Regions from separate parts of the Klebsiella sp. PL-2018 genome, predicted to be linked through region 1. Evidence: predicted binding sites of a transcription regulator. Region 1 holds the regulator's gene; the other holds the start of a gene.
The links. The regulator Fur, encoded in region 1, represses iron uptake genes when iron is present. The targets are predictions, from matches to a motif close to ATAATAATGAGAACNACTATCAA.
Positions count from the first base shown of each region.

Region 2: the regulator Fur is predicted to act here: its motif matches at 5,781-5,803, upstream of sodA (superoxide dismutase [Mn]).

Region 1 is NZ_CP077673.1:1,688,631-1,703,798, reverse strand. It holds gene pgm (phosphoglucomutase (alpha-D-glucose-1,6-bisphosphate-dependent)) at 1-15, opposite strand, end outside; gene seqA (replication initiation negative regulator SeqA) at 47-595, opposite strand; gene ybfF (esterase) at 780-1,553, shown strand; gene ybfE (LexA regulated protein) at 1,687-1,980, shown strand; gene fldA (flavodoxin FldA) at 2,130-2,660, shown strand; gene fur (ferric iron uptake transcriptional regulator) at 2,952-3,404, shown strand; gene tcuR (tricarballylate utilization LysR family transcriptional regulator TcuR) at 3,534-4,460, shown strand; gene tcuA (FAD-dependent tricarballylate dehydrogenase TcuA) at 4,558-5,961, shown strand; gene tcuB (tricarballylate utilization 4Fe-4S protein TcuB) at 5,948-7,087, shown strand; partial or broken gene MKleb_RS07840 (MFS transporter) at 7,142-8,438, shown strand; gene chiQ (ChiQ/YbfN family lipoprotein) at 8,491-8,823, opposite strand; gene chiP (chitoporin ChiP) at 8,870-10,273, opposite strand; gene glnS (glutamine--tRNA ligase) at 10,711-12,378, opposite strand; gene nagE (PTS N-acetyl glucosamine transporter subunit IIABC) at 12,556-14,508, opposite strand; gene nagB (glucosamine-6-phosphate deaminase) at 14,821-15,168, shown strand, end outside.
Region 2 is NZ_CP077673.1:142,238-157,405, reverse strand. It holds gene pfkA (6-phosphofructokinase) at 1-278, opposite strand, end outside; gene fieF (CDF family cation-efflux transporter FieF) at 481-1,377, opposite strand; gene cpxP (cell-envelope stress modulator CpxP) at 1,527-2,030, opposite strand; gene cpxR (envelope stress response regulator transcription factor CpxR) at 2,180-2,878, shown strand; gene cpxA (envelope stress sensor histidine kinase CpxA) at 2,875-4,248, shown strand; gene yiiM (6-hydroxyaminopurine reductase) at 4,340-5,014, opposite strand; gene sodA (superoxide dismutase [Mn]) at 5,086-5,706, opposite strand; gene rhaT (L-rhamnose/proton symporter RhaT) at 5,998-7,032, shown strand; gene rhaR (HTH-type transcriptional activator RhaR) at 7,038-7,886, opposite strand; gene rhaS (HTH-type transcriptional activator RhaS) at 7,960-8,796, opposite strand; gene rhaB (rhamnulokinase) at 9,108-10,574, shown strand; gene rhaA (L-rhamnose isomerase) at 10,571-11,830, shown strand; gene rhaD (rhamnulose-1-phosphate aldolase) at 11,967-12,797, shown strand; gene rhaS (rhamnose ABC transporter substrate-binding protein) at 12,879-13,865, shown strand; gene MKleb_RS00650 (sugar ABC transporter ATP-binding protein) at 14,009-15,168, shown strand, end outside.

The DNA.
Region 1 (15,168 bases):
CTTATCGATTGCCATTGCCTGATCCTTCTGGTGCAAAGTTAACTAACTAGATCGTACCGCAAACCTTTTCGATCAATTCCGCAGGGAACTGCATTGACTGCATGATATGTTCGATCATGCTGCATTTGCGACCGGTATTGGTATTTGTAATGACCCACCACGGCGTCCCCGGTACCTGCTTAGGTTTCGTCTGATTACCGTTTTTCTGCAGCGTGCGTTCATCCTCAGCGAAATAAACGCGGGTGCGCCCGTGCAGGGACTCGGTCGCCTCGGCAAACACTTTGCTGTCTAAGGCGTAGAGGGTGGTCAGAACCAGCATGAAACGGTTTACCGCGCGCTTTTGTTCGGCGTACTCATCAGATAACAGCAGCTCACGCATAGCGCGAACTTTATCTTTCAGAGGATTGGCGGGTTTCACTTCAACGACAGGCGTTGGCGCAGGGGCCGGAGCGGCTTTCGCTACCGGTGCGACAGGCTGGGAAACGGCGGAAAACTTCAACATGCGCCGTAAAATGTCGGATGCGCTCTCGCCAATATGCTTGGTGTGGCTGGCAATATAGCTATAGAGTTCATCATCAACTTCAATTGTTTTCATCTTAATCCAGTGCGATATCTTTTTCTGAATACAAGTTGTCGGGATTATAGGGACAAATCCCAACCGCGGATAGCGTCAAACCAGGATGGCGGTAAAACTCGGATATCTTCCGGGTCTTGCAGCCGGATGGCAGAATGTCCAACATAATACCCTAACCCGACGGAGCGAAAAAAAGAACTTTGCCATGAAATTAAATAGCCGAGCGCAATCTGCACAGAATCCGCACAATAATCCCCCTATCGTCCTGGTCCACGGCCTTTTTGGCAGCCTGGATAATCTTGGGATCCTCGCCCGCGATCTGGTTCTCGATCGCGATATTATCCAGGTCGACATGCGAAACCACGGCCTTTCGCCGCGCTCGCCTGACATGACCTATCCCGCGATGGCCCAGGATCTGCTTGATATTCTCAATGAATCACAGATTGAGAAAGCCACCTTTATTGGTCACTCAATGGGCGGTAAAGCGGTGATGGCGCTGAGCGCGCTGGCCCCGGAGCGCATCGCGGGCCTGGTCGCCATTGATATCGCCCCGGTGGATTATCACGTCCGCCGCCATGATGAAATCTTCGCCGCCATCAATGCCGTCACCGACGCGGGGGCCGCTACGCGTCAGCAGGCGGCGACGGTCATGCGCCAGCACCTTAACGAAGAGGGCGTGATTCAGTTTCTGTTAAAATCTTTCGTGGACGGCCAGTGGCGGTTTAACGTACCGGTGCTGTGGGAGCAGTACGATAATATCGTCGGCTGGCAAACCGTTCCGCCCTGGCCGCATCCGGCGCTGTTTATTCCGGGCGGCAACTCCCCCTACGTCACCGATGCCTACCGCGAGACTTTATTAGCTCAGTTTCCCCAGGCGCGCGCGCACGTTATCGCCGGCGCCGGGCACTGGGTGCATGCAGAAAAACCGGAGGCCGTTATCCGCGCGATCCGTCGTTATTTGACCTCTATCGCCGCGTAACTGCCTAAAATATACTCGACCGCGCGGCTTAATGCCCGCGGCCGTTGGCGCAGCCCGTCGCCTGATGTATTATGGCGCGCTGTCTGCATCGGCTATGCCCGATAGCTTGTTTCCCCCGAAGTCACTCTGAATCATGGCAAAAGAACAAACGGACCGTACGACATTAGATTTGTTCGCAACTGAGCGTCGGCCGGGTAGACCGAAAACGAATCCGCTTTCGCGCGATGAACAGCTGCGCATCAACAAACGCAATCAGCTTAAACGCGATAAGAGTCGCGGTCTGAAGCGCGTGGAGCTAAAGCTCAATGCCGATGCTGTCGATGCGCTTAATGAGCTGGCCGAAGCCCGTAACATGAACCGCAGCGATCTCATCGAAGAGATGCTGATGAACCAGCTGGCAGCCCTGCGCGACCAGGATAAAGCCTAAAACCCTCAAAAAATAAGCTTTCGTGTAGCAGAGTGTGCAGTTGGGCGTGATTGCTGTTTCCGCGCCCTTCTCAGTTCTGCTATCATTGCCCCTATCTGCGGGCATTACGCCACTACCACATCATTAAGTTTCAAGAGGTTATTTTACTCATGGCAATCATCGGCATCTTTTTTGGCAGCGACACCGGCAACACCGAAAATATTGCAAAAATGATCCAAAAGCAGCTTGGTAAAGACGTTGCTGATGTTCACGACATTGCCAAAAGCAGCAAAGAGGATCTGGAAGCTCACGATATCCTGCTGCTCGGCATTCCCACCTGGTACTACGGCGAAGCCCAGTGCGACTGGGACGATTTTTTCCCGACGCTGGAAGAGATCGATTTCAATGGCAAACTGGTGGCTCTGTTTGGCTGTGGCGATCAGGAGGACTATGCTGAATACTTCTGTGATGCACTGGGGACTATCCGCGATATCATCGAACCGCGCGGCGCAACTATCGTTGGCCATTGGCCGACCGCCGGCTACCATTTTGAAGCCTCTAAAGGCCTGGCCGATGACGATCACTTTGTTGGCCTGGCCATTGACGAAGACCGTCAGCCTGAGCTGACTAACGAACGCGTGGAAAAATGGGTAAAACAGATTTCTGAAGAACTGCACCTCGAAGAAATCAAGAATGCCTGAGTCTGAACGGCGTAATCATCAGGTTTCGCCGAATTGATAGATAAAAGCAATCAAAGTTATAGCTACAAGTTTTTAACTTTTAATCACATATCTGTACAATGTCCTCTGATTTAACGGGGTCGCGTGAAGCACTTTGTAGCGAGTGCCTCGTTTTTGACAGCATACAAGGCCCGATGCTTGCAGTTTTCATTTCACCATGGCAGTTCTATAATGAGACGCATTACATCGGGTGATTCTCTGTATTACTTCCGCTGAAGGAAGTAGATCGTTTAGCAACAGGACAGATTCCGCATGACTGACAACAATACCGCATTAAAGAAAGCTGGCCTGAAAGTGACGCTTCCGAGATTAAAAATCCTGGAAGTGCTGCAAGGACCGGATAACCATCATGTCAGTGCGGAAGACTTATACAAACGCCTGATTGATATGGGTGAAGAGATTGGCCTGGCCACCGTCTACCGCGTACTGAACCAGTTCGACGACGCCGGCATCGTCACCCGTCATAATTTCGAAGGCGGTAAATCCGTTTTTGAACTGACGCAGCAGCATCATCACGATCACCTGATTTGCCTCGACTGCGGCAAAGTGATCGAATTTAGCGATGATTCCATCGAAGCGCGCCAGCGTGAAATTGCCGCAAGGCACGGTATTCGCCTGACTAACCACAGCCTGTACCTGTACGGCCACTGCGCAGAAGGCGACTGCCGCGAAGATGAACATGCCCACGACGCGGCAGAGAAATAATCACCGCATCGTATACCGCCAAAAGCCAACCTGAAGGTTGGCTTTTTTTTGCCCGGAATCTGCCGCCTCTTTCTCTCGCGCTGCAATACGTTTACTGTCAGTGCATCCTGACGTGTACGGAGAGTCGACATGGAGCTTCGCCAGCTACGCTATTTTGTGCGCATTATTGAAACCGGCAGTATGGGCCGCGCCGCGCTTGACCTGGATATCGGCGTCTCCGCGCTTAGCCAACAGATGGCGCGCCTCGAGAACGAACTCGCCATTCGCCTGCTGCAGCGGACGTCTCGCGGCGTAATGCCGACCAGCGCCGGCCTCGCCTTCTACTCCCAGGCGCAGCTCGCGCTGCGTCACGCCGATGATGCGGTTCTCGCCGCGCGCGAGGCGCGCCTTTCCGGCCACGTCAGCGTCGGTATGGCCCCCAGCACCGCCTCCGTTCTCGGGGTGCCTTTTATTCACGCGATGCGCGAAAGCTATGCCGACGTCCGCCTGCATTTGGTCGAGAGCCTCTCCGGTAACCTTGAACGCATGATCAACACCCGCCAGCTTGACTTAGCTATCGTGTTCCAGAAGGAGAAGCTTGTGCGCTGGAGCGCCAGACCTATTCTCGAAGAGCGTCTGTTTCTGATTGGCACCCATGACGTGCTCTCTCCCCTTCCCGAAGCGAGCATCTCGCCTGGCCAGCTGGCCGCTATCCCGCTGATTATGCCAAGCCTGGGGCATGGACTGCGCGGCAGGCTGGAGGCGATCTGCCAGGAGCATGCCCTGAGCGTCGATGTGGTGGCTGAAATCGACGGCCTGGCCCTGCTGATGCGCGCCGTCCGCGACGGGCTCGGCGCCACTTTGCAGCCGGGGGCGGCAATTTCCCATCTCGACAGCGAGTCCCTGAGAGTGATCGGCGTCGACAATCCGATACTCAGTCGACCTAATTTTCTCGTCAGCCTTTCCGATGATGAGCTGACTCCGGCAGGCCTTGCGGCCCGCGTAATACTGGCGAAAGTCATGCGTCAGCTGGTTGAGTCGGGTCGCTGGCCCGGCGCCAGCCTTTACGCAAACTAAACCCCCCTTTAGCAATACGCCATAGCGTCCAGCCGGCCGTAACGCATACATTTCCATTACAAATTTAACAATCAAGCAAAGCGTAATGGAGCCATAAATGGTGGATGTACTGGTCATTGGCGGCGGCAATGCCGCGCTATGCGCCGCCTTAACCGCCCGGGAAGCTGGCGCGTCCGTACTGCTGCTGGAGGCCGCGCCGCGGGAATGGCGAGGCGGCAACTCTCAGCACACGCGGAATCTTCGCTGTATGCACGATGCTCCGCAGGATGTTTTGGTCGACAGCTATCCGGAAGAAGAGTACTGGCAGGACCTGCTGCGCGTCACCGAGGGCAACACCAACGAAGCGCTGGCGCGCCTGGTGATCCGCACCTCATCGCAGTGCCGGGACTGGATGCGCCAGCACGGGGTTAACTTTCAGCCGCCCCTCTCCGGCGCCCTGCACGTGGCCCGCACCAACGCCTTTTTTATGGGCGGCGGCAAAGCTCTTATAAATGCCTATTACCGCAGCGCGGAGCAGATGGGCGTAAAGATCCGCTACAACACGCCGGTACAGGCGCTCGAATTAGATAACGGCGAATTCATCGCCGCGCTGGCGGGCGAAGAGAGGATCGTCGCCAAAACCTGCGTCCTCGCCGCCGGCGGATTTGAATCTAACCGCGAGTGGCTGCGTGAAGCATGGGGACAGAACGAGCGCGGTGAATGGCCAGCCGATAACTTTCTCATCCGCGGCACCCGCTTCAATCAGGGCGTGCTGCTCAAGTTTATGATTGACGCCGGGGCTGACATTATTGGCGACCCCTCGCAATCCCACTGCGTCGCCATTGACGCCAGGGCGCCGCTCTACGATGGCGGCATCTGCACGCGCGTGGACTGCGTGTCGCTGGGGGTGGTCGTGAACCGCGACGCCGGGCGCTTTTATGATGAAGGGGAAGATTTCTGGCCCAAACGCTATGCCATCTGGGGCAGGCTGGTCGCCCACCAGCCGGGGCAAATCGGCTACTCGATCATCGACAGCAAAGCGATCGGCCACTTTATGCCGCCCGTTTTCCCCGGCGCCCGGGCCAATACCATTGAAGAGCTGGCTCGCCAGCTGGGGCTGGACGCGGAACGCCTGGCGCAAACCATCGCCCGCTACAATGCCGCCTGTACGCCGGGCCAGTTCGATCATACCCGGCTTGATAACTGCGCGACATCCGGCCTGACGCCGCCGAAAACCCACTGGGCGCGGCCCATCGATACCCCGCCCTACTACGGCTATGCCCTACGGCCGGGGATCACCTTTACCTACCTTGGGCTGTACGTTAATGAACGCGCCGCCGTCCATTTTGCGGGCAAGCCGAGCCGCAACCTGTTCGTCGCCGGCGAAATGATGGCCGGCAACGTGCTGGGCAAGGGGTATACCGCCGGCGTGGGCATGTCCATCGGTACGACGTTCGGACGCATTGCCGGCCAGCAGGCCGCCCGCTCGGCACAGCAGGAGACACACCATGAAATCGCTTGAAAAGCTGATCATTGACGCGCAAATCATCACCGAGTCGGAAGCGGAAGTTGAACGGGTGATGCAGGTCTGTAACGCCTGCCGCTATTGCGAAGGGTTTTGCGCCGTGTTTCCGGCCATGACCCAGCGCCTGGCTTTTGGCAAAGCGGATATAAACTACCTGGCCAACCTGTGCCATAACTGCGGCGCCTGCCTGCATGCCTGTCAGTACGCGCCGCCGCACGAGTTTGCCATTAATGTCCCGAAGGCGATGGCGGAAGTGCGCCTGGAGACCTATCAACACTATGCTCAGCCCGCGGCTTTCGGCAGCCTGTATCGTCGGGCCGGCGTAACCACGGTACTGGCGCTGGTCGGCGGGCTGATCCTCTTTCTGCTGCTGGCGATGGGGCTCAAAGGCTCCCTGCTTCATCCACCGCTGGCCGGCGATTTCTACCAGATTTTTCCCCATAACCTGCTGGCGTGGATGTTTGGCACGGTCTTCATACTGGCCATGGGGTTACTAATGGCCGGGGTGATCCGCTTCTGGCGCGAGATCTCGCCGGGTCAGCCTCAGGCCATCGACATCGCTAAAGCCTCGCATAATGCGCTCACGCTGAAGTATCTCGACGGCGGGCACGGTAAGGGCTGCAACGAGGCCGATGACGCGTTTACCCTGCTGCGCCGCCGTTTCCATCACTTTACCTTCTACGGGTTTCTGCTCTGTTTCGCCGCCACCGTGGTGGCCACGGGGTATCACTATATCGCCGGCTGGGAGGCCCCCTACCCGTTCTTCAGCGTACCGGTTGTGCTGGGCACGCTCGGCGGCATCGGCCTGCTGGTGGGCCCGGCGGGTTTGCTATGGCTGAACCTGCGCCGCTCGCCGCTGCACGGCGACCCGCGGCAAAAACCGATGGATCGCGGCTTTATTCTGCTGCTGCTGCTGACCAGCTTCACCGGCCTCGCCCTGCTGGCGGGACGAGACACCTCGTGGATGGGCATTCTGCTTGCCATTCACCTCGGCGTGGTGATGGCGCTGTTTTTGACCCTGCCATACGGAAAATTCGCCCACGGATTTTATCGCTGTGCGGCGTTACTCAAGTGGGCGATTGAGAAACGACGCGGAAAACAGGCGGCAGTCGCAGGCGACTAGTCCGCTCCTCTTACCTCTATAAAAACAAGATAAAGACAATGGAGAGCAACCCCTATGACGCAACCCTCATCGCGCGCCGGTACCTTTGGCGCCATTCTCCGCGTGACCAGCGGTAATTTTCTCGAACAATTCGACTTTTTTCTGTTTGGCTTTTACGCCACCTATATCGCCAGAACGTTCTTTCCGGCGGAGAGCGAGTTTGCGGCGTTAATGCTGACCTTCGCTGTGTTTGGTTCGGGCTTTCTGATGCGCCCCATCGGCGCGATAGTGCTGGGGGGCCTATATTGACAGGATCGGACGGCGTAAAGGGCTGATGGTGACGCTGGCAATTATGGGCTGCGGGACGCTGCTGATAGCGCTGGTTCCCGGCTATCAAACCATCGGCGTTCTCGCCCCCGTTCTGGTATTAGTGGGTCGCCTGCTGCAGGGATTCTCGGCGGGCGTCGAGCTCGGTGGCGTGTCGGTCTATCTGTCGGAAATCGCCACGCCGGGGAAAAAAGGGTTCTATACCAGCTGGCAATCCGCCAGCCAGCAGGTGGCTATCGTCGTCGCGGCGCTGATTGGCTACGCGCTGAATGAAACGCTCGGCCACGATGAGATTGCCGAATGGGGCTGGCGTATTCCCTTCTTTATTGGCTGTATGATTATTCCGCTGATTTTTGTGCTGCGGCGTTCGTTGCAGGAAACCGAAGCCTTTCTGCAGCGCAAGCATCGCCCTGACACGCGGGAGATCCTGAGCACGATTGCCAAAAACTGGCGCATCATCACGGCGGGGACCTTGCTGGTGGCGATGACCACCACCACCTTTTATTTTATTACCGTCTATACGCCGACCTACGGTAGAGCCGTTCTGCATCTGAGCGCCCGCGACAGTCTGCTGGTGACCATGCTGGTCGGCATCTCTAACTTTATCTGGTTACCGATTGGCGGGGCAATTTCTGACAGAATAGGCCGTCGGCCGGTGCTGATGGGCATAACCCTGCTGGCGCTGCTCACTACCTGGCCGGTCATGCACTGGCTCACCGCCGCGCCGGATTTCCCCCGCATGACGCTGGTCCTGCTCTGGTTCTCGTTCTTCTTTGGTATGTATAACGGCGCGATGGTGGCCGCTCTGACGGAAGTGATGCCGGTCTACGTCCGCACCGTGGGCTTTTCACTGGCCTTTAGCCTCGCCACCGCAATCTTCGGCGGCCTGACGCCGGCCATTTCCACCGCGCTGGTCGAGATAACGGGCGACAAAAGCTCGCCGGGCTGGTGGCTGATGTGCGCCGCGCTATGCGGCCTGGCCGCTACCGCGATGCTCTTCGTACGCCTGGGCCGCGGCTACCAGCCGGCAGAAATACCCCGCTAAAATAGCAACGGGCGGAGTTGACGCTCCGCCCGTTTGCTTGCCGCCGTCTGGCTTAACGCGGCGTATTGTTGCTGTGGATCTCTTTCCAGATCTGGTCGCAGCGCGCCTCTACAGCCTGATCGTTCCCGGTTTTGCGCGCCTGGATGCACTGCTGATAATCCAGCACCCGCACGCTTTCCTGGGTCGCGAACTGCTGATGCTGTTTCTCCTGCTTCAGCACGTTCAGTACGCTCTGACAGGCTTCAACTTTATCCGGATTGCCCTCTGCGGTATTAATGCAGGCGCTGTAGGCATCTTTTAACTTTGAGTCTTCCTTAGGCGCTGGCGACTGGGTACAGGCAACCAGACCTGCTGCCATAATGGCGACAAGTATTAACTTTTTCATCATGAACCTCGGGAAATTGCGGCGGGTTTCCCCCGCCGCAGTGGCATCAGAAAATGGTGAACGGAGCAATAACCATGAACTTCACGTCGCGCTCATCCTGGAAGATGTTGCCGTAACCACCGCTCCAGCTTGGGATATCGGAGTGGTTGTCGTATTGCGTAAAGTGGAGTTTGAACAGCGTGCCCTTAGCGCGTCCTTCCTGAACGGTGTACATGGCATCCAGGCTATAGGCGGACTCTTCCAGGCGTTTATCCGGGTTGTAGTACGCATCAGGCGAGGACATTCTCCCCGGCTTCGCATCCCAGGCATAAACGTAGGAGGCGCCGAAGGCCCAGCCCGGCATGTTCCAGTTCTTCATGTCATACATCGCGCCGAAGAACACCGCTTTTTCACCGTTGGCGTTGAAGTCCGAACGGTTATCCCACCAGATATCCAGTCGCCCGTTAGACGATGCGTAAGTTGGCGTCATACGCTGCAGGAAGTAGCCCTGCTGACCATCAGCTTTAACCCAGGTTCCTTCCAGACGCAGGTCCAGAACGTCGGCAACCTTATAGCCAAAGGTCAATGCCTGCAGCCACGCGGTGCCGTCATAGATATCGTTAACCCCGCCGTTGCTGACCTTATCGCGGGTGCCGTAGAACTGATAGCTGGTGGTTAACGGCGTGCCTGCAACATCAAACTTATAGCTGGCCTTGGCAAAATACTGGTCGATGTAACCCTGTGCCTGACCAAACGCCGCTTCCAGCACAAGGTCGTTTTTAAAATCATATTTGGCGCCGAGAGAGTGAAGGTAATCCACCTTGGTTTTCTTGTCGTTCTGGTAGAACTCATCCATCTCAATGTGCCACGGCGCTTTATATTCGTTCGTCCACATATAGGAGAAACTCAGCGCGCCCGCATCGCCGTAGTCAAAGTTCGCACCGGCTTCAGCCCCCTGATAGGTACCCGGCATAAAGCTCCAGTGCGGCGCCAGCAGCGTCTGGCCGGTTGGCTGAATATAGCCCGCGCGCGCCCAGGTCGGGCCAAATTTAAATTTTGCGGCTGCTTTATACAGGCTGATCCCGCTCTTATCGCCGGAATAGTCTTCATCGTAGGTTTTATTGCGCGAGGAGAAAGCGATTTCGTTCGGGTGACCGCTCTCGCTGCTTTCGCCCATTTCGATGGCGGTAAAGGCAGCAACGTCAATACCGAACATGTCGGCGGCATAGCCGGACTGGAAATCGAGGTTGGCGTTCCAGGTGGAGTGCGACAGGTTAGTTTTATATTTATCGCCGTCGGTCACATCTTTACGGTCGCGCTCACGCTGCCAGTAATAGATACCGCCGGTTAACGTTGAATCATCAATGAACCCTTCTGCTTTTGCATCCGGCACCATTGCAAATCCTGACAGGGCTGTGACACCGGCAATAGCCAGCGCCAGCGTACTACGTTTGCCACTAAACGTACGCATATGCATATCCTCTTTGACGTTTTAAAGTGCGGTTACCAATGGCAACGCGCAAAAAAATAAAATAAGACTGCTTAAAAAGTGGTGCGGTAAAAATTCGCATAACCACTAGGTATAGACTATTTTTCGTGACGCGAATTATCAATCTCTTTCGCCGACCAAAGATGAAGATTATGACAAAGCGCACATAATTTATGTCTTTTTGTTTCAGTCGTAGATGTCACACTTTTTTCGGGTGAAGTGCTTGCAAAAAAAGAGAAAATTAGGGGAAATGAAAGCGATTACATATTTATATGCAATAGATGGAAAGGGTTAAAAAAAGCGGTTATTACAATCTGTAAACAAGATTAATTCGCATCGCAAAAATATGAGGATTTAATTCTCTGATTCTGAATAAAAAAAACGCCGCAGTAAGCGGCGTTCTCAATAACGGCGGGTAGCTACGCGCCGACTTTCGCCCATGTGTCGCGCAGACCGACGGTGCGGTTAAACACCAGCTGGGTTGCGGTTGCATAGCGGCTATCCAGGCAGAAATAACCTTCGCGCTCGAACTGATACGCTTTTTCCGGCTGCGCCTGCGCCAGGCTCGGCTCGGCAAAACCCTGTTTGATCACCAGCGACTCCGGATTCATCACCGAGAGGAAGTCCTCCGCCGCGCCCGGGTTCGGTACGCTGAACAGGCGATCGTACAGGCGGATTTCTACCGGCAGCGCGTGCGCCGCGCTCACCCAGTGAATCACGCCCTTCACCTTGCGGCCGTCGGCCGGATCTTTGCTCAGGGTATCGGCATCGTAGGTGCAGAAGATAGTGGTGATGTTGCCTTCCGCATCTTTCTCCACGCGCTCCGCTTTGATCACGTAAGCGTTACGCAGGCGAACTTCTTTGCCCAGCACCAGACGCTTGTACTGCTTGTTCGCTTCTTCGCGGAAGTCGGCGCGATCGATCCAGATTTCGCCGCTGAACGGCACCTCGCGGCTGCCCATCTCCGGTTTATTCGGATGATTCGGCATGGTCACGATTTCGCTGCCGCCCTGCGGATAGTTTTCGATAACCAGCTTAACCGGGTCGATAACGGCCATCGCGCGCGGGGCGTTTTCGTTCAGATCTTCACGGATGCAGGATTCCAGCGAAGCGATTTCGATGGTGTTGTCCTGCTTGGTCACGCCGATGCGTTTGCAGAACTCGCGGATGGATTCAGCGGTATAGCCGCGACGGCGCAGACCGGAAATGGTCGGCATACGCGGGTCATCCCAGCCCTCAACGTGCTTCTCGGTCACCAGCTGATTCAGCTTACGCTTGGACATCACGGTGTATTCGAGGTTGAGGCGCGAGAATTCATACTGGCGCGGATGCACGGGGATGCTGATGTTATCCAGCACCCAATCGTACAGGCGGCGGTTATCCTGGAACTCGAGAGTACACAGCGAGTGGGTAATCCCTTCCAGCGCATCGCTGATGCAGTGGGTAAAGTCGTACATCGGGTAGATGCACCACTTGCTTCCGGTCTGGTGATGGTCGGCAAACTTAATGCGGTACAGCACCGGATCGCGCATCACGATAAACGGAGAGGCCATGTCGATTTTCGCGCGCAGGCAGGCTTTACCTTCGGCAAATCCACCGCTGCGCATTTTTTCAAACAGCGCCAGGTTCTCTTCCACGCTGCGATCGCGGTACGGGCTATTTTTACCCGGCTCTTTCAGCGTGCCGCGGTACTCACGGATCTCTTCCGCTGACAGTTCGTCAACGTAGGCCAGACCTTTATTGATCAGTTCAACCGCATACTGGTGCAGCTGATCGAAATAATCAGACGAGTAGCAAACATCCCCGGACCAGTGGAAACCTAACCACTGCACGTCGTTTTTAATCGACTCAACGTATTCGATATCTTCCTTCACCGGGTTGGTGTCATCGAAACGCAGGTTGCATTGGCCCTGGTAATCCTGAGCGATACCAAAGTTCAGGCAAATAGACTTCGCGTGGCCAATGTGCAGATAGCCGTTCGGTTCCGGTGGAAAACGGGTATGAACGGTGGTGTGCTTACCAGTAGCCAGATCTTCATCAATGATCTGACGAATAAAGTTAGTCGGGCGGGCTTCTGCCTCACTCATCGTGGGTTCCTCAAAGCGTAAACAACGTATAACGGTACATGATCTTACAAGCAGGGCGTAGAGACAACTATTAGTTACGCAAAATAGCGATCGGAAGGAGATTATGGGGGTGTTTGCGGTAAAAAAAGCGGCGCAGGTTTCGCTGCGCCGCTGAGGCATAAACGCCACTCAGGAGTCTTATTTGCCTTTAATTTCGTACAGCGGCGTCTGGCCTGCAACCACTTTACCGGTTGCCTGGATAACCAGCGCGCTGTAGTCGTCGCTATTGCTGCATACGACCGGGCTAATCATCGAGCGCGCGTTAGCGTTCAGGAACTCAAGATCCAGTTCCAGAATCGGCTGACCCGCTTTCACTTCCGCGCCCTCTTCCACCAGACGTTTAAAGCCCTGGCCGTTAAGCGCGACGGTATCGATACCCATATGGACGACGATTTCCGCACCGTTTTCAGTTTCCAGACAGAAAGCATGGTTGGTGTTGAAAATCTTCACCACGGTGCCAGCCGCCGGCGCAACAACAATCTTATCGGTCGGTTTCACCGCCACGCCGTCGCCGACGGCTTTGCTGGCGAACGCTTCATCCGGTACCTGCTCCAGCGCTACAATGTCGCCGGTAATCGGCGAAACCAGCGCTTCGACGGTTTTCGCGTTAGCAACAGCCTGCGGTTTAGCAGCCTGAGCGGCTACGGGTGCGCTGTGAGACGCTGCAGCCGCCGCGGCAACCGGGCCACGGGCAACCACTTTCTTCATTTCATCGCCGACGGATTCGGCTTTCGCACCCACGATAACCTGGATGGTCTGCTTGTTCAGTTTAACCACACCGGAAGCACCGAGGCGCTTACAGGCCGCGTCGTTAACCAGCGCAGAGTCCGCCACGGTCAGACGCAGACGGGTAATACAGGCATCAATCGCTTTCAGGTTATCCGTACCGCCGACCGCCGCGATGTAGTTGGTCGCCAGCTGGGTTAAACCTTCTTCGGTATTGCTGTTGGCCTCTTCAGTGACCACGTCATCCACTTTATCTTCACGACCCGGCGTTTTCAGATTGAACATGCGGATTACCGCGCTGAACAACAGGAAGTAGATAACAAAGAACACAACGCCCATCACAATCAGCATCCAGACGTTTTTACTGGCTGCCGGCAGGCTGTACATCAGCACATAGTCGATGGCGCCTGCGGAGAAAGAGAAGCCCGCGTGGATACCCAGCGCCGTCGCAACGAACAGGCTGATACCGGTCAGGATGGCGTGCAGGAGATACAGCAGCGGCGCCAGGAACATGAACAGGAATTCCAGCGGCTCAGTCACACCGGTCAGGAATGCGGTGATGGCAACCGACAGCAGCATACCGCCGACCATCGGACGACGCTCTTTCGGGGCCGCGAAATACATCGCCAGCGCCGCACCCGGCAGACCGAACATCATGATCGGGAAGAAGCCGGACATGAACATCCCCGCGGTGCCGTCACCCGCATAGAAGCGGTTGATATCACCGTGGAACACGGCGCCAGCAGCGTTGGTGAATTCACCAATCTGGAACCAGGCGATGGTGTTCAGCACCTGATGCAGACCCGTCGGGATCAGCAGACGGTTGATGAAACCAAAGATACCGGAGCCGAGCGCGCCCGCGCCCACAATCCATTCACCACCTGCATGGATGGCGTTCTGCACCGGCGGCCAGACGTAGCCGAAGATGGCTGCCAGCACCAGGCAGAAGAAGCCGGTTGCGATAGGTACAAAGCGTTTACCGCCGAAGAAGCTCAGGAAGTCAGGCAGTTTGATACCCGACCAGCGGTTATAGACGGCACCGCCAACCAGACCGGTAATGATACCCGCCAGGACGCCCATGTTGATGGCCGGGTTGATGGTGACCATCGCTTTCGTCAACACGAAGTAACCTACCGCCCCCGCCAGCGCTGCGGCACCGGCGCTGTCTTTCGACCAGCTGGATGCGACGCCGATAGCGAAAATCAGCGCCAGGTTGTCAAAGATTGCCCCGCCCGCCTGGGCGATAAACGAAATGTTAAGCAGATCCGGTTGACCGAATCGCAGCAGCAGCGCCGCGACCGGCAGCACTGCGATAGGGAGCTGTAACGCCCTACCGAGTCGCTGAAAAAAACCTAAAATATTCATCTTATTCCCCCTATGAGACCCCGATAAGGCTCATTAAAGCCACTTTATTATTGTGTAACCTGGTTAAATTTTTAACTTACCTGCAAAGTGTCTGAAAAATTAATTCGTCTCGCAAATTAAATGGGTATTTTTTGTGACAATAGTCACCAAATATCGTATTCACCTCCGCCTTTGACTGGCTAACAACGAAAACTTATTTTATCATTCAAAAAATCAACACGGATTGACCCCGCTCGGCGCAGTTGCTGCGATACTCTTAATAGTATGCTGGCGCCAATCCGCCAGGTTCTAATTTAACTATAGAGGTGAACAATGAGACTGATCCCCCTGGTAACAGCTGAACAAGTCGGTAAATGGGCTGCCCGGCATATCGTTAACCGCATCAATGCGTTCAAACCGACTGCGGACCGTCCGTTTGTCCTGGGCCTGCCTACCGGCGGTACGCCTCTGACCGCTTATAAAGCCCTGGTTGAGATGCACAAAGCAGGCCAGGTTAGCTTTAAGCATGTTGTCACCTTCAACATGGATGAGTACGTTGGGCTGCCGAAAGAGCATCCGGAAAGCTATCATAGCTTTATGCATCGCAACTTCTTTGATCACGTTGATATCCCGGCGGAAAATATTAACCTGCTGAATGGTAACGCGCCGGATATTGATGCA
Region 2 (15,168 bases), 1.5 Mb from region 1:
CGCTTTCTCATATTTTCAATCGCGACGGCGCGAATATGTTCTTCGCGGAATTCTGGAAAACGCGCCGACCCCAGGAAGGTGCCGCCGCGGTTGATCATGTCGGAAACGCTGTAGCGGTCGAGCTGAACCATACGATCTTCATACAGGCCGAGGTAACCGTCATAGATTCCAAAAACTTCCAGACCTTCCGTTAATGCCGCACGCACAACGCCACGAATTGCTGCGTTCATGCCCGGGGCATCACCGCCACTTGTCAACACACCGATTTTCTTAATCATGACTACCTCTGAACTTAGGAAGCAAAAAATAATCCTGTTGCCTGAAGCGCCCCTCACGAGGAGTGCACAACGATAATTGCAATAGTATATCAAACGCTTCTGGCTGAATTGATTCAGGTCAGACCAAATGGCGGTAATTTATACAAAAAATGCCGATCCGCCCCACACTTTTACATCGAGTTTACAGACTATAACCTAAAGATCATAAAACACCCTGCCGCCCTAACGGCACCACAGAGCAGGGGTCCTGGTGGATAATGACATCGGACCCGGGAAAACGGAGCAACAGCGCCTGCTCCACCTGGTCGGCAATCACGTGTGCCTGAACCAGCGGGAGGTTATCTTCCATTTCCAAATGAATCTGAATAAAGCGAGTCGGCCCTGACTGCCGCGTTCGTAGATCGTGCGCCCCGCTGACGCCTGGCCACGCGGTCACGATATTGATAATTTCCTGGCGTTCCTCATCAGGAAGCGCGCGGTCTAACAACGACTGAACGGCGTCATAAGCCATGCGCAGCGCGCTATATAAAATATAGACGCCTATACCTAATGCAAACAGCGCATCAGCACGGTGCCAGCCGTACCAGGAGAGGGCCAGCGCCACCAGAATTGCGCCGTTCATCATAACATCAGACTGATAATGAAGCATATCCGCCCGTACCGCCTGACTTTGTGTTTTTCTTACTACCCAGCGCTGGAACGTGACCAGCAGCAGCGTGCTGACCAGCGCAATCAGCGTCACCACCATCCCTACGCCCGCCGCATTCATCGGCTCAGGACGAACGAGATGATCAATACCGGTCAAGAACAGAAACAGCGCCGAGCCGGAGACAAACATACTTTGCGCCAGCGCGGCCAGCGATTCCGCTTTACCATGGCCAAAGGTATGTTCTTCATCGGCAGGCTGCAGCGAATAACGCACCACCAGCAGGTTGGTCAACGAGGCGGCGATATCCACCAGTGAATCAACCAGCGCCGCCAGAATACTCACAGACCCGGTATACCACCATGCAAAAATCTTGATCAAAAGTAACGCAGAGGCCATCACCGTCGCCGCAATCGCCGCGCGGCTCACCAGCTGCCCATAAGATTGATTCATAAACGCTCCTTACTTCGCGATGCGCTTAGTATAACCCGATCTTTTACCGGGACGGGGAGGCAGGAGGGTACTGAATAACGGGCAAAAAAAACCCCCACATCATGTGGGGGAAGACAGGGATGGTGTCTATGGCAAGGAAAACAGGGTTGTTACTGGGGTTGCAGGGTATTGCTACTACTCGAAAGCATCATCGCTGAGCCTTTTTGCATCCGTGCAACCTCACGCAACTGATCCATTCGTTGCTGGTGCTTAGCGTTTAAAACCGCTTGCTGCTCTGGCGTTAGCAGGTGATACATCTGGTTGCGAACTTTTGCCATTTCAACCTGGCGGGCAACCTGTTCCTGCGCCATCTTATCTGCCTGAGCGCGTACAGCGTTTTCATCAAAATTTTCTGCGGTGACAAGGCGATGCATTGTCTCCATTTCGCTAACATTAACGGGTGGCCTGTCGTGGCGTGCCCGCTGCATAAGATCTCGTAACTGTTGCCGTTGGTGTTCAGTTAAACTTATGCCGTCAAACATATGGCTCTGGCTGCTGCGCTGGACCCCTTCGTCTCCGGGAAGCCAGTTAACGCTGGTGACGACTTCAGCGGCTTGGCTATATGCACTTAGCGCCAGCGTTGAGGCCATGACGGCAGCGAAAACATTGCGCATCACATACTCCCAAAACGTTTGTGTCGCGATTCAACGAGAGAGAGTTTACGATGCAGGCTGCAAACATGCGTCAGGGGGTGTAAAACAACGTAAAGTCATGGATTAGCGAGCCTTGATGACGTAATTTCTGCCTCGGAGGTATTTAAACAATGAATAAAATCCTGTTAGTAGATGATGACCGGGAGCTCACCTCCCTGTTAAAAGAGCTGCTCGATATGGAAGGTTTTAATGTGCTCGTCGCCCATGATGGGGAACAGGCGCTGGCCCTTCTGGACGACAGCATCGATTTACTTTTGCTTGATGTGATGATGCCGAAGAAAAACGGTATCGACACGCTCAAAGAGTTGCGTCAGACACACCAGACCCCGGTTATCATGCTAACGGCCCGCGGGAGCGAGCTGGATCGCGTTCTCGGCCTCGAGCTGGGCGCGGACGATTATTTGCCTAAGCCGTTCAACGATCGTGAGCTGGTGGCGCGTATACGCGCGATTCTGCGCCGGTCGCACTGGAGCGAGCAGCAGCAGACAACCGAAGCCGGTTCACCGACGCTGGAAGTGGATGCGCTAAGCCTTAACCCTGGTCGCCAGGAAGCCAGCTTCGATGGTCTGACCCTCGAGCTGACCGGCACCGAGTTCACCCTGCTCTATCTTCTGGCGCAGCATCTTGGCCAGGTGGTATCGCGTGAGCATCTTAGCCAGGAAGTGCTGGGTAAACGCCTGACGCCATTCGATCGCGCAATCGATATGCACATCTCCAACCTGCGGCGCAAGCTGCCGGAGCGCAAAGACGGCCATCCGTGGTTTAAAACCCTGCGCGGACGCGGCTATCTGATGGTATCGGCTTCATGATTGGAAGTTTAACCGCACGCATCTTCGCTATTTTCTGGCTCACGCTGGCGCTGGTGTTGATGCTGGTTCTGATGCTGCCTAAGCTGGACTCGCGCCAGATGACCGAGCTGCTGGAGAGCGAGCAACGTCAGGGCATCATGATTGAACAGCACGTCGAGGCCGAACTGGCGAACGATCCGCCAAACGACCTGATGTGGTGGCGTCGTCTGTTTCGCGCCATCGATAAGTGGGCTCCGCCGGGCCAGCGTTTGCTGCTGGTCACCAGCGAAGGTCGCGTTATCGGTGCCGAACGCAACGAAATGCAGATTATCCGCAACTTTATCGGCCAGGCGGATAACGCCGACCATCCGCAGAAAAAGCGCTATGGTCGTCTGGAAATGGTCGGGCCTTTTTCCGTCAGGGATGGAGAAGATAACTACCAGCTCTATCTGATTCGTCCTGCCAATACGTCACAATCAGACTTCATCAATCTGCTGTTCGACCGGCCGCTACTGCTGCTGATCGTCACGATGTTAGTCAGCGCCCCGCTGCTGCTATGGCTGGCGTGGAGCCTGGCGAAACCCGCGCGTAAGCTCAAAAATGCCGCCGATGAAGTCGCCCAGGGCAACCTGCGTCAGCATCCGGAGCTGGAAGCCGGTCCGCAGGAGTTTTTAGCCGCCGGGACCAGTTTTAACCAGATGGTGACCGCGCTGGAGCGCATGATGTCCAGCCAGCATCGTCTGCTGTCCGATATCTCGCACGAACTGCGCACGCCGCTGACCCGCCTGCAGTTAGGCACCGCATTGCTGCGCCGCCGCAGCGGGGAAAGCAAAGAGCTGGAGCGGATTGAGATGGAAGCGCACCGGCTGGATAGCATGATCAACGACCTGCTGGTGATGTCGCGCAATCAGGCGAAAACCGCGCTGGTCAGCGAAACGGTGAAAGCCAACCAGCTGTGGGGCGAGGTGCTGGATAACGCCGCCTTTGAAGCCGAACAGATGGGGAAATCGTTCACCGTCGAGTATCCGCCGGGGCCGTGGCCGCTGTACGGTAACCCCAATGCCCTGGAAAGCGCGCTGGAGAATATCGTGCGTAACGCGCTGCGCTACTCGCATACTAAAATTTCGGTAAGCTTCTCAGTGGATAAAGACGGCATCACGGTGAACGTCGATGATGACGGCCCGGGCGTGAGTCCGGAGGATCGCGAGCAGATTTTCCGTCCGTTCTACCGTACCGATGAGGCGCGCGACCGCGAGTCTGGCGGTACCGGCCTGGGGCTGGCGATTGTCGAGGCGGCGATTCAACAGCATCGCGGTTGGGTGAAGGCCGACGACAGCCCGCTGGGCGGCCTGCGCTTAACCCTCTGGCTGCCGCTGTACAAGCGCACCTGATCCCCCCGGCCTGGCTTCGCCGGGCCGGGTTCGAAACGGGTAGCCCGGATAAGGCGCAACGCGCCGCCATCCGGGAACGCGCACGGAAGCGCTATTTTCCCCACAATCTCCGCGAATTATTTTCGATCTTCCCGCTCAGGCGCCGTTTCTGCATGGTACGGCTCCAGCTCACCGACAGCCCCGCCGCGGAGAGCAGACGGTGGTACTGCTCATCATCAAACGGCATCTGCCAGGCGATGGCGCCCGCTTCGTGAACGCTCACGTCGCTGAGCCGGGAAACCAGCGCCAGCGGCGCATCGCTGGACACCTGCCCGCCCGCCACCACCCGATACAGCCAGCCGGTTTTGCCGCTGTTTTGCATAAGCTGCGCCATATCGCTGACGGCAAAGTGATAGTTGAGCTTGAAGCACGGCGATCGCGGCTGCGTGACCTGAATCAGCGCTTCTCCCCAGCGGAAGATATCGCCAATGTAGACGTTTTTTTCGGTCAGCCCTTCGGTCGAGAGATTTTCGCCAAACGCCGGGGCGCAGAAAAGATCCGCCTGCTGCGGAAGCTCACGGGCCCAGTGGGCGTAGTGTTCACGGGGATAGTGGCACAGCGCGCGGTCCGGCCCGCCGTGAATTTTCTTCTCCGCCTGCTCATCGCCCTCCAGCCCCAAATCGCCGAGGGTCAGTTCACCATCGACCTGAATTTTACCGATGGCGCTTGGACGGCTGCCGTCATAATCCCTTACCTTGCCCACAAAGACATTCACCGGATAGTGCATCGCTGCTCCTTTGCTGCGGATATAAAAAAAGCGAGTCATCAGACTCGCTTCTCGCTCAGCACAATGCAACCTTATTTTTTGGCGGCAAAACGCGCTGCGGCTTCGTCCCAGTTCACCACGTCCCAGAACGCTTTGATGTAGTCCGGGCGGCGGTTCTGGAATTTCAGGTAGTAAGCGTGTTCCCACACGTCCAGGCCGATAATCGGGAAGCCGGAAGCACCAGAGATCGCTTCGCCCATCAGCGGGGAGTCCTGGTTAGCGGTAGAAACCACCGCCAGCTTGTCGCCTTTCAGCACCAGCCACGCCCAGCCGGAGCCGAAACGGGTCGCCGCCGCTTTTTCAAATTCCGCTTTGAAGTTGTCAACGGAACCGAAATCACGCTCGATAGCCGCTTTCAGGTCGCCCTGCAGGGTGGTACCGGTTTTCAGGCCTTTCCAGAAAAGGCTGTGGTTAGCGTGGCCGCCTGCGTTGTTACGCAGCACGGTTTTTTTGTCTGCCGGCAGCTGATCCAGTTTGGTAATCAGCTCTTCTGCGGACAGGCTCGCGAACTCAGGCAGGCTTTCCAGCGCTGCGTTAGCGTTATTTACGTAGGTCTGGTGGTGTTTAGTGTGATGGATTTCCATCGTCTGCTTGTCAAAATGCGGTTCCAGGGCGTCATAAGCGTACGGCAGGGCAGGCAGTGTATAACTCATAATCATCTCCATTATTGTCGAGCGGCGGAAAGTGTTAATGCCGCGTAAGCAGTTGGTTCATTATAGTTAATTAAATGATATTGAAAACGCTTATCAATGCCGTATTTTTAATAAGGTTATAACAATGGGTAATAGATGTCGTTTTGTGATACAGAACAACTAATTAAGTTTTTGGTTGCCAGGTTCAGGCTTCGGGTGGCAACAGCTTAAAGGCGGAAAAACTGACCGATTTTTACACTCATCGGGTCGGAAGAAGATTTATCCGATAAAAAATAGATGAGGATAAAATCAATGAATCACGCGATTACGATGGGTATTTTTTGGCATTTGATAGGTGCGGCCAGTGCAGCCTGTTTCTATGCCCCGTTCAAGAAAGTTAAACATTGGTCCTGGGAAACCATGTGGTCTATCGGCGGTATTGTCTCCTGGCTGATCCTCCCCTGGGCCATCAGCGCCATGCTGCTGCCCGATTTCTGGGCCTATTACGGTTCTTTTAACGCCTCCACTCTGCTGCCCGTTTTCCTGTTCGGCGCCATGTGGGGTATCGGTAATATCAACTACGGCCTGACGATGCGTTACCTGGGGATGTCGATGGGGATCGGCATCGCCATTGGTATCACGCTGATTGTCGGCACGTTAATGACGCCGATTCTTAACGGTCAGTTTGATGTTCTCATTAACACTAAAGGCGGCCAGATGACGCTGCTCGGCGTGCTGGTCGCGGTGATTGGCGTGGGTATCGTCACCCGCGCAGGCCAGCTGAAAGAGCGCAAAATGGGCATCAAAGCCGAAGACTTCAACCTGAAAAAGGGGCTGCTGCTGGCGGTGATGTGCGGCATCTTCTCGGCCGGTATGTCGTTCGCCATGAACGCCGCCAAGCCGATGCATGAAGCCGCCGCCGCGCTCGGCGTTGATCCGCTCTACACCGCGCTGCCAAGCTATGTGGTGATCATGGGCGGCGGCGCGCTGGTCAACCTCGGCTTCTGCTTCATCCGTCTGGCAAAAGTAAAAAACCTGTCGATAAAAGCCGACTTCTCGCTGGCAAAACCGCTCATCATCAGCAATATCCTGCTTTCGGCGTTAGGCGGCCTGATGTGGTATCTGCAGTTCTTTTTCTACGCCTGGGGCCACGCCAGCATTCCGGCGCAGTACGACTACATGAGCTGGATGCTGCATATGAGCTTCTACGTGCTGTGCGGCGGCCTCGTGGGTCTGATACTGAAAGAGTGGAACAACGCCGGTCGTCGTCCGGTGGGCGTCCTCAGCCTCGGCTGCGTGGTGATTATTATCGCCGCCAATATCGTTGGTCTGGGAATGGCGAACTAGCGTCGTCAGGCGGCGGTGCGACTGCGCTGCCGCCACTGCCCCGGCGTCATGCCTATCTCGCGGTTAAACACCACCGAAAAGTAGTTGCTATCTTCAAACCCGCACTGCATCGCCACTTCGCCAATCAGCCGTTCGGTATGCTGCAGCAGATACTGCGCGTGACAGATGCGCAGCTGGCGCAGGTAGTGGTTGATGGTCATCCCCGTCTGCTGACGAAACTGCTGGCGCAGCGCGCGTTCGCTGCACCCTTCGCGCTCGCAAAAACGGTCAAGAAAGAAAGGACGATTGAGGCTGCCCGCCAGCTCGGTGAGCAGCTTATCGAGCAGCGCTTCGCTTTGGGTTGCCGCCAGATTATCGGTGGCGTAGCGATAGCGCTGAAGAATAAGCGCCAGCTGCGCAAACAGCAGTTCGGCCATATTATTGGCCTGCGCATCGCTGCGGCTGCTTTCATGCTCCAGCTGGGTAATCACCTGCCTGACCTGGGCCATGCCGCTGCTGCCAATCCGCCAGTGCGGAACCCACGGGGTGCCGAACAGGCCGGGAATGTGCGCGGCCCAGTCAAAGTTAAGCCGCAGCCGGTCCGGGCAATAAATGACGTTTTGCAGGACGAGATCGTTCACCGAGGCGTAGGAGTGTTTATCTTCCGCGCGGATATAGAACAGATCGCCGCGGGTAATGCGCCACGGACGATCGTTCAGGACATGCAGGCCGTTACCCCGCCACACCAGCACCAGTTCGCAGAACTCATGGGTGTGCTCGGCGAAGACGTTTTGCGGATAGCGATCCGCCACCGCCACCGCCTGAGCGGGAGAGGCAAAAAATTCATCTTTGCGAAGAATCAGCTGACCTGCCACGACATCAACTCCGGACGTGAATAACGTTTCATTATTCGCGTTTATGTCTGTCAAAACGTTGACTGCTCTCCCGTTACTGAAGAATGGCGTCGCGCCCCTGGCGAATATCGCGCGGAGACCAGTCAAACTCGCGGCGGAAAAGCGTCGAAAAGTGGTTACTGTCGCCGAATCCGCAGCGATAGGCGATATCGGTCACGCTATCATCGCTATGGCGCAGCAGATGGCGCGCTTTCATCAACCGCACCCGATTCAGATAGCGCTGCGGCGTCAGCCCGGTTTGCTGTTTTAACTGACGGTGCAGGGTTCGCAAGGAGAGCGAAAAGCGCGCCGCCACCTCTTCCCAGCAGATATCTTCGGCAAAATGGTCTTCCAGCCAGGCCATCAAATGGTTGAGCCGCGCGTCGTTGTTGGCGGCCCCTTCGGCGAGGCTGCTTTTACGCAGGTGCACCAGCAGCTGCATAAATAAAATCTCGCGGCTGGCGATGGCGTGCATATCCGCATCCGCGCCAACGTTCTCCATCTGCTCCACAATCTGGCGCACCTGCTGCAACGCATTCTGATTCACCCGCCAGTGCGAGAGGTAGTTCCCCTCCTGCTCCTGCGGCAACAGCGCGTTCAGGCCGGACAAAAAGCGAAACGCGTCCGGCGCGCGATAGAGCACGTTAGTCAGGCATAAATTATCCGTATGCTCGTAGAGATGGCGATCGTGATCGCGGATAAAGCAGACCGAGCCGCCGCTGATGGTGTAGGGCTGGCCGTTGAAAACGTGAATCCCGGTGCCGTGCTCCACAATAACAATCTCATGAAAATCATGGTGATGCTCAGGAAAAGCGGATTGCGGGAGCCGCGGCTCAATGGCGACAGCTGAAACGCCGGACTTAAAGAAATCCACACTGTGCAACATAGTCATAGCCGCTCCTCGAGATGAGAAAAGTTATCAATCAGTGGAGCAAATAGTAATTAAGGGTCGGCGATCCGGCCTTCAATTTTTGACCGCAAAATTCGTAAAGCCTGCCGCTTTTTCAAGAAATGACGGGAAAGATCGGGAACTGCGGACAACATCACATCCCTCACCCCAGCGCGGAGAAAACGAAACTGTGACCTCCCTCACGGTCACCTTTGCTTTCTTGCCAGCGGCCAATTTTCCCTGTCAGTAACAAGAAGGTGAGCCCGACGCGACTTTTTTAGACTGCATGCAATGATTTTCACAAGGATCTTCCCATGAGTTATCGTCATTGTGTCGCCGTCGATTTAGGCGCCTCCAGCGGGCGGGTGATGCTCGCCGGTTATCAGCCCGGTCAGCAAACGCTGGCGCTGCGTGAAATTCACCGTTTTACCAATAGCCTGCAAAAGGTGGATGGCTTCGACTGCTGGGATCTCGATAGCCTGGAAGGGGAAATTCGCCGCGGTCTGGAGAAGGTCTGCGAACAGGGCATCCTGATCGACAGCATCGGCATCGATACCTGGGGCGTGGATTATGTCCTGCTGGATAAAGCGGGTCAGCGCGTCGGCCTGCCGGTTTCCTATCGCGACTCCCGCACCCAGGGCCTGATGCGCCATGCCGAAGAGCAGCTGGGCCGGGCGGAGATCTACCGCCGCAGCGGTATTCAGTTTCTGCCGTTTAATACCCTTTATCAGCTGCGCGCGCTGGTTGAACAGCAGCCGGAGCTGGTCAGCCAGGCCGCGCACGCGCTGCTGATCCCGGACTACTTTAGCTTCCGCCTGACCGGCAACATGAACTGGGAATACACCAACGCCACCACCACGCAGCTGGTCAACATCAACAGCGATAGCTGGGATGAAGATCTGCTGAACTGGAGCGGCGCGCCGCGCGACTGGTTCGGAACGCCGACCCATCCCGGCAACGTTATTGGCCACTGGATTTGCCCGCAGGGCAATAACATCCCGGTGGTCGCCGTCGCCAGCCACGATACCGCCAGCGCGGTTATCGCCTCGCCGCTGGCCAGCAAAAACGCCGCGTATCTCTCTTCCGGCACCTGGTCGCTGATGGGCTTTGAAAGCAAAACCCCCTGCACCAGCGATGCGGCGCTAAGGGCCAATATCACCAACGAAGGCGGTGCCGAAGGCCGCTATCGGGTGCTGAAAAATATTATGGGCCTGTGGCTGCTGCAGCGGGTGCTCAAGGAGCAAAACGTCGGCGACCTGCCGGCGCTGATCGCGCGTACCGCTGCGCTTCCGGCCTGCCGCTTCGTCATTGACTGCAACGATGACCGCTTTATCAACCCGGACAACATGAGCGCGGAAATCCAGGCCGCCTGCCGCGAAGCCGGGCAGCCGGTTCCCGATACCGACGCCGAGCTGGCGCGCTGTATTTTTGACAGCCTGGCGCTGCTCTACGCCCGGGTGCTCAACGAGCTGGCGGCGCTGCGCGGTCAGCCGTTCAGCCAGCTGCATATTGTCGGCGGCGGCTGCCAGAACGAACTGCTCAACCAGCTGTGCGCCGACGCCTGCGGCATCACCGTGACCGCCGGCCCGGTTGAGGCCTCCACCCTGGGCAATATCGGCATTCAGCTGATGACCCTGGACGAGCTGCACAACGTCGATGAATTCCGTCAGGTGGTGCGGCAAAACTACGCCCTCACCACCTTTACCCCCAATCCTGAAAGTGAAATTGCCCGCTTCGTCGCGCAGTTTCAGCCACAACAGACCAAGGAGCTTTGCGCATGACCACTCAACTTGAACAAGCCTGGGAAATTGCCAAACAGCGCTACGCCAGCGTCGGCGTGGACGTCGAGGAGGCCTTGCGCCAGCTGGATCGCCTGCCCGTTTCCATGCACTGCTGGCAGGGCGATGACGTCGTCGGTTTCGAAAACCCGGAAGGAAGCCTGACCGGCGGTATTCAGGCTACCGGCAACTACCCGGGTAAAGCGCGTAACGCCAGCGAGCTGCGCGCCGACCTTGAGCAGGCGCTGAGCCTGATCCCCGGGCCAAAACGCCTGAACCTGCACGCGCTCTATCTCGAATCCGACGCGCCGGTGCCGCGTAATGAAATTAAGCCGGAGCACTTTAAAAACTGGGTTGAGTGGGCGAAAGCCAACAAGCTGGGGCTCGATTTTAACCCCTCCTGCTTCTCGCATCCGCTAAGCGCCGACGGCTTTACGCTGTCGCACGCCAACGATGAAATCCGCCAGTTCTGGATCGATCACTGCAAGGCCAGCCGCCGTATTTCCGCTTACTTCGGCGAGCAGCTGGGCACGCCGTCGGTAATGAATATCTGGATCCCGGACGGCATGAAGGATATTACCGTTGACCGCTTCGCGCCGCGCCAGCGCCTGCTGAACGCGCTCGATGAAGTGATCAGCGAGAAGCTGGACCCGGCGCACCACATTGATGCCGTCGAGAGCAAACTGTTCGGTATCGGCGCGGAAAGCTACACCGTCGGCTCCAATGAGTTCTATATGGGCTACGCCACCAGCCGCCAGACCGCCCTGTGCCTGGATGCCGGCCACTTCCACCCGACGGAGGTCATCTCCGACAAAATCTCCGCCGCCATGCTCTATATCCCGCGCCTGCTGCTGCACGTCAGCCGTCCGGTACGCTGGGACAGCGACCACGTGGTGCTGCTGGATGACGAAACCCAGGCCATCGCCAGCGAAATCATCCGTCACGATCTGTTCGACCGCGTGCATATCGGTCTCGATTTCTTCGACGCTTCGATTAACCGCATCGCGGCGTGGGTAATTGGTACCCGCAATATGAAGAAAGCCCTGCTACGCGCCCTGCTGGAACCGACCGCCCAGCTGCGTCAGCTGGAAGTCGACGGCGACTACACCGCCCGTCTGGCGCTGCTGGAAGAGCAGAAGTGCCTGCCGTGGCAGGCCATCTGGGAGATGTACTGTCAGCGTCACGATACGCCGGCAGGCAGCCAGTGGCTGGATAACGTACGCGCTTATGAAAATGCGGTTCTGAGCCAGCGCGGGTAATGCCCGGACGTTCCCCGGGTCGCGGCCGGGCTACGAACTGGTAGCCCGGATAAGCCGTTTACGGCGCAATCCGGGGCTCGCACATATTTAGGGTGAGGGGCCACCCCCGCGCCGAATCAACAGGAAAGACAAGACTATGCAGACCATTATCGACGCCTGGTTCGTCCAGGGCATGATTAAAGCCACTTCCGACGCCTGGCTGAAAGGCTGGGACGAGCGCAACGGCGGCAACCTGACGCTGCGCCTGGACGAAGCGGATATCGAACCCTACGCGGCGGATTTCCACGCTAAACCGCGCTATATCGCCCTGAGCCAGCCGATGCCGACGCTGGCTAACCAGCCGTTTATCGTCACCGGTTCCGGTAAATTCTTCCGTAACGTCCAGCTCGACCCGGCGGCGAACCTCGGGGTGGTGAAAGTCGACAGCGACGGCGCGGGATACCATATTCTTTGGGGCCTGACCAACGATGCGGTGCCAACATCCGAGCTGCCGGCGCACTTCCTGTCGCACAGCGAGCGCATCCGGCTGACCAACGGTAAAGACCGGGTGATCATGCACTGCCACGCCACCAATCTGATCGCCCTGACCTACGTGCTGGAGAATAGCAGCGATCTGTTTACCCGCAAGCTGTGGGAAGGGAGTACCGAATGCCTGGTGGTCTTCCCGGACGGCGTCGGCATCCTGCCGTGGATGGTGCCGGGCACCGACGAAATCGGCCAGGCCACCGCCGAGGCGATGCAGAAACATTCGCTGGTGCTGTGGCCATTCCACGGCGTTTTCGGCAGCGGCCCCAATCTGGACGAAACCTTCGGCCTGATCGATACCGCTGAGAAATCCGCCGAGGTGCTGGTGAAAGTTTACTCAATGGGCGGGATGAAACAAACCATCACCCGCGAAGAGCTGGTCGCCCTTGGCAAACGCTTCAACGTTCAACCCCTGCAGTCCGCGTTAGACCTTTATCCATAACAACATCGCGCCCCGCTCACCGAGACGGGGCGAAAAAATCACCTGCAAACCCTACAAACTAACTCATGTGGAGTAAAAGCAATGAAAACAAACACAAGCTTGATCCTCACCGTTGCCATCCTGGCGTTGTCCGGTTCCGCTTTAGCCGAAGTCAAAATCGCCCTCGTGGCGAAATCATTGGGAAATGGATTCTTCGAAGCAGCGAACGTCGGCGCGCAGGAAGCGGCTAAAGAGTTAGGCGATGTCAAAGTGATCTATACCGGCCCGACCACCACCACCGCCGAAGCGCAGATCGAAGTGCTGAATGGTTTGATCGCCCAAGGGGTGGATGCGATCGCCATTTCCGCTAACGATCCCGACGCCGTGGTGCCGGTACTGAAAAAAGCGATGCAGCGCGGCATTAAGGTGGTCTCCTGGGACTCCGGCGTCGCGCCGGCGGGCCGCCAGATCCATCTTAACCCGTCCAATAACGCGCTGATTGGCGAAACCAACGTTAAGCTCGCCGCCGATGCGCTGAAGGCGCTGAACGTGGAAAAAGGCGATGTGGCGATTTTAAGCGCCACCCCAACCTCCACCAACCAGAACATCTGGATTGAGGAGATGAAAAAGGTGCTGCCGCAGTACCCGTCCGTCAATCTGGTGACCGTCGCCTACGGGGACGATCTGTCGGATAAAAGCTACCGCGAAGCGGTGGGCCTGCTGAAGTCATACCCTGACCTGAAAGTGATTGTTTCGCCTTCGTCGGTAGGGATCGTGGCCGCCGCGCAGGCGGTGAAAGATCAGGGCAAAATCGGCAAGGTCTACGTCACCGGGCTGGGGCTGCCGTCGGAAATGGCCGGGGCGATTAAGTCCGGCGCCAGTAAAAGCTTCGCCATCTGGAACCCGATTGACCTCGGCTACGCCGCCACGTATCTGGCCGACGATTTAGTCAAAGGCACGGCGACCAAAACCGAAGCCAATATGGGCAAACTGGGCAAAGTGAAGCTGGACGCCGACGGTAGCGGCGCGATGGCCGAACCGTTCGTCTACGATGCGAGCAACATCGATAAGTTCTCGAAAATTTTCTAACCCTGTTTCCTCACTCCGGCCCTCTTCCAAAAGAGAGGGAGAAAGTCAGGCCCTCTGCGCACTGCTGCCAGCGAGCACTGAACGGTTCCCTCGCCCCTTTGGGGAGAGGGTTAGGGTGAGGGGTGATTTTACGGAGAACTATCATGTCAGCATCCACCCCACTGCTGTCGCTGAAGGGCATCACCAAGATTTTTCCCGGTGTGCGCGCCCTTGAAAACGTACAGCTCGATCTCTGGCCCGGCAAAGTGACCGCTTTAATCGGCGAAAACGGCGCGGGGAAATCGACGCTGGTCAAAGTGATGACCGGCATTTATCAGCCCGAAGAGGGCGAGATTCTCTATAAAGCGATCCCTATCCAACTGCCGAACCCGGAGTCGGCGCATAAGGTCGGGATCACCGCGATTCATCAGGAAACCGTGCTGTTCGACGAACTCTCGGTCACCGAAAATATCTTCGTCGGCCAGTATCTGCATCGCGGCCTGCTGAAGAAGCTCGACTGGCCCGCCATGCACCGCAAAGCCAGCGAAATTCTCACCCGCCTCGAGGTACAGATTGACCCGCGCGCGACGCTGAAAACCCTCAGTATCGCCCAGCGCCATATGGTCGCCATCGCCCGGGCGCTCTCCTTTGAAGCTCAGGTGGTGATCCTCGATGAGCCGACCGCCGCGCTCTCGCAGCATGAAATTCTGGAGTTCTATCAGATCGTTGAGCGCCTGAAGCAGGACGGCAAAGCGATCCTGTTTATTTCGCATAAGTTCGATGAGATTTTCGAGCTGGCGGACTACTACACCATTCTGCGCGACGGCGTGTACGTCAGCTCCGGTGCGATTAACGACATCACCGAAGAGCGGATGGTGGCGATGATGGTGGGCCGCGCGATTACCCAAACCTACCCGAAAGTCGATTGTATCCCAGGGGAAACGGTGCTGGAGGTGAAAGACCTCTGCCACCCCACCGAGTTCGCCCATATCAGCTTCAGCCTGCGCAAAGGGGAGATCCTTGGCTTTTACGGGCTGGTGGGCGCCGGGCGCACCGAGCTGATGCAGGCGCTCTCCGGAGTCTCGCATCCCTCTTCCGGCGATATCGTGCTGAAGGGAAAACCGATGCGCTTTCGCCAGCCGGCCGACGCGATCGGCGCCGGTATCGTCTGCGTGCCGGAAGAGCGGCAGAAGCAGGGAGCAATTATCGCCCTGCCGATCGCCCAGAACATCAGCCTGCCGCAGCTCAGCAAACTGAACCCCGGCGGCGTGCTTAACGACGCCCGCGAATGGCGGCTGGCGGACGAGTACGCCTCGCGCCTGCA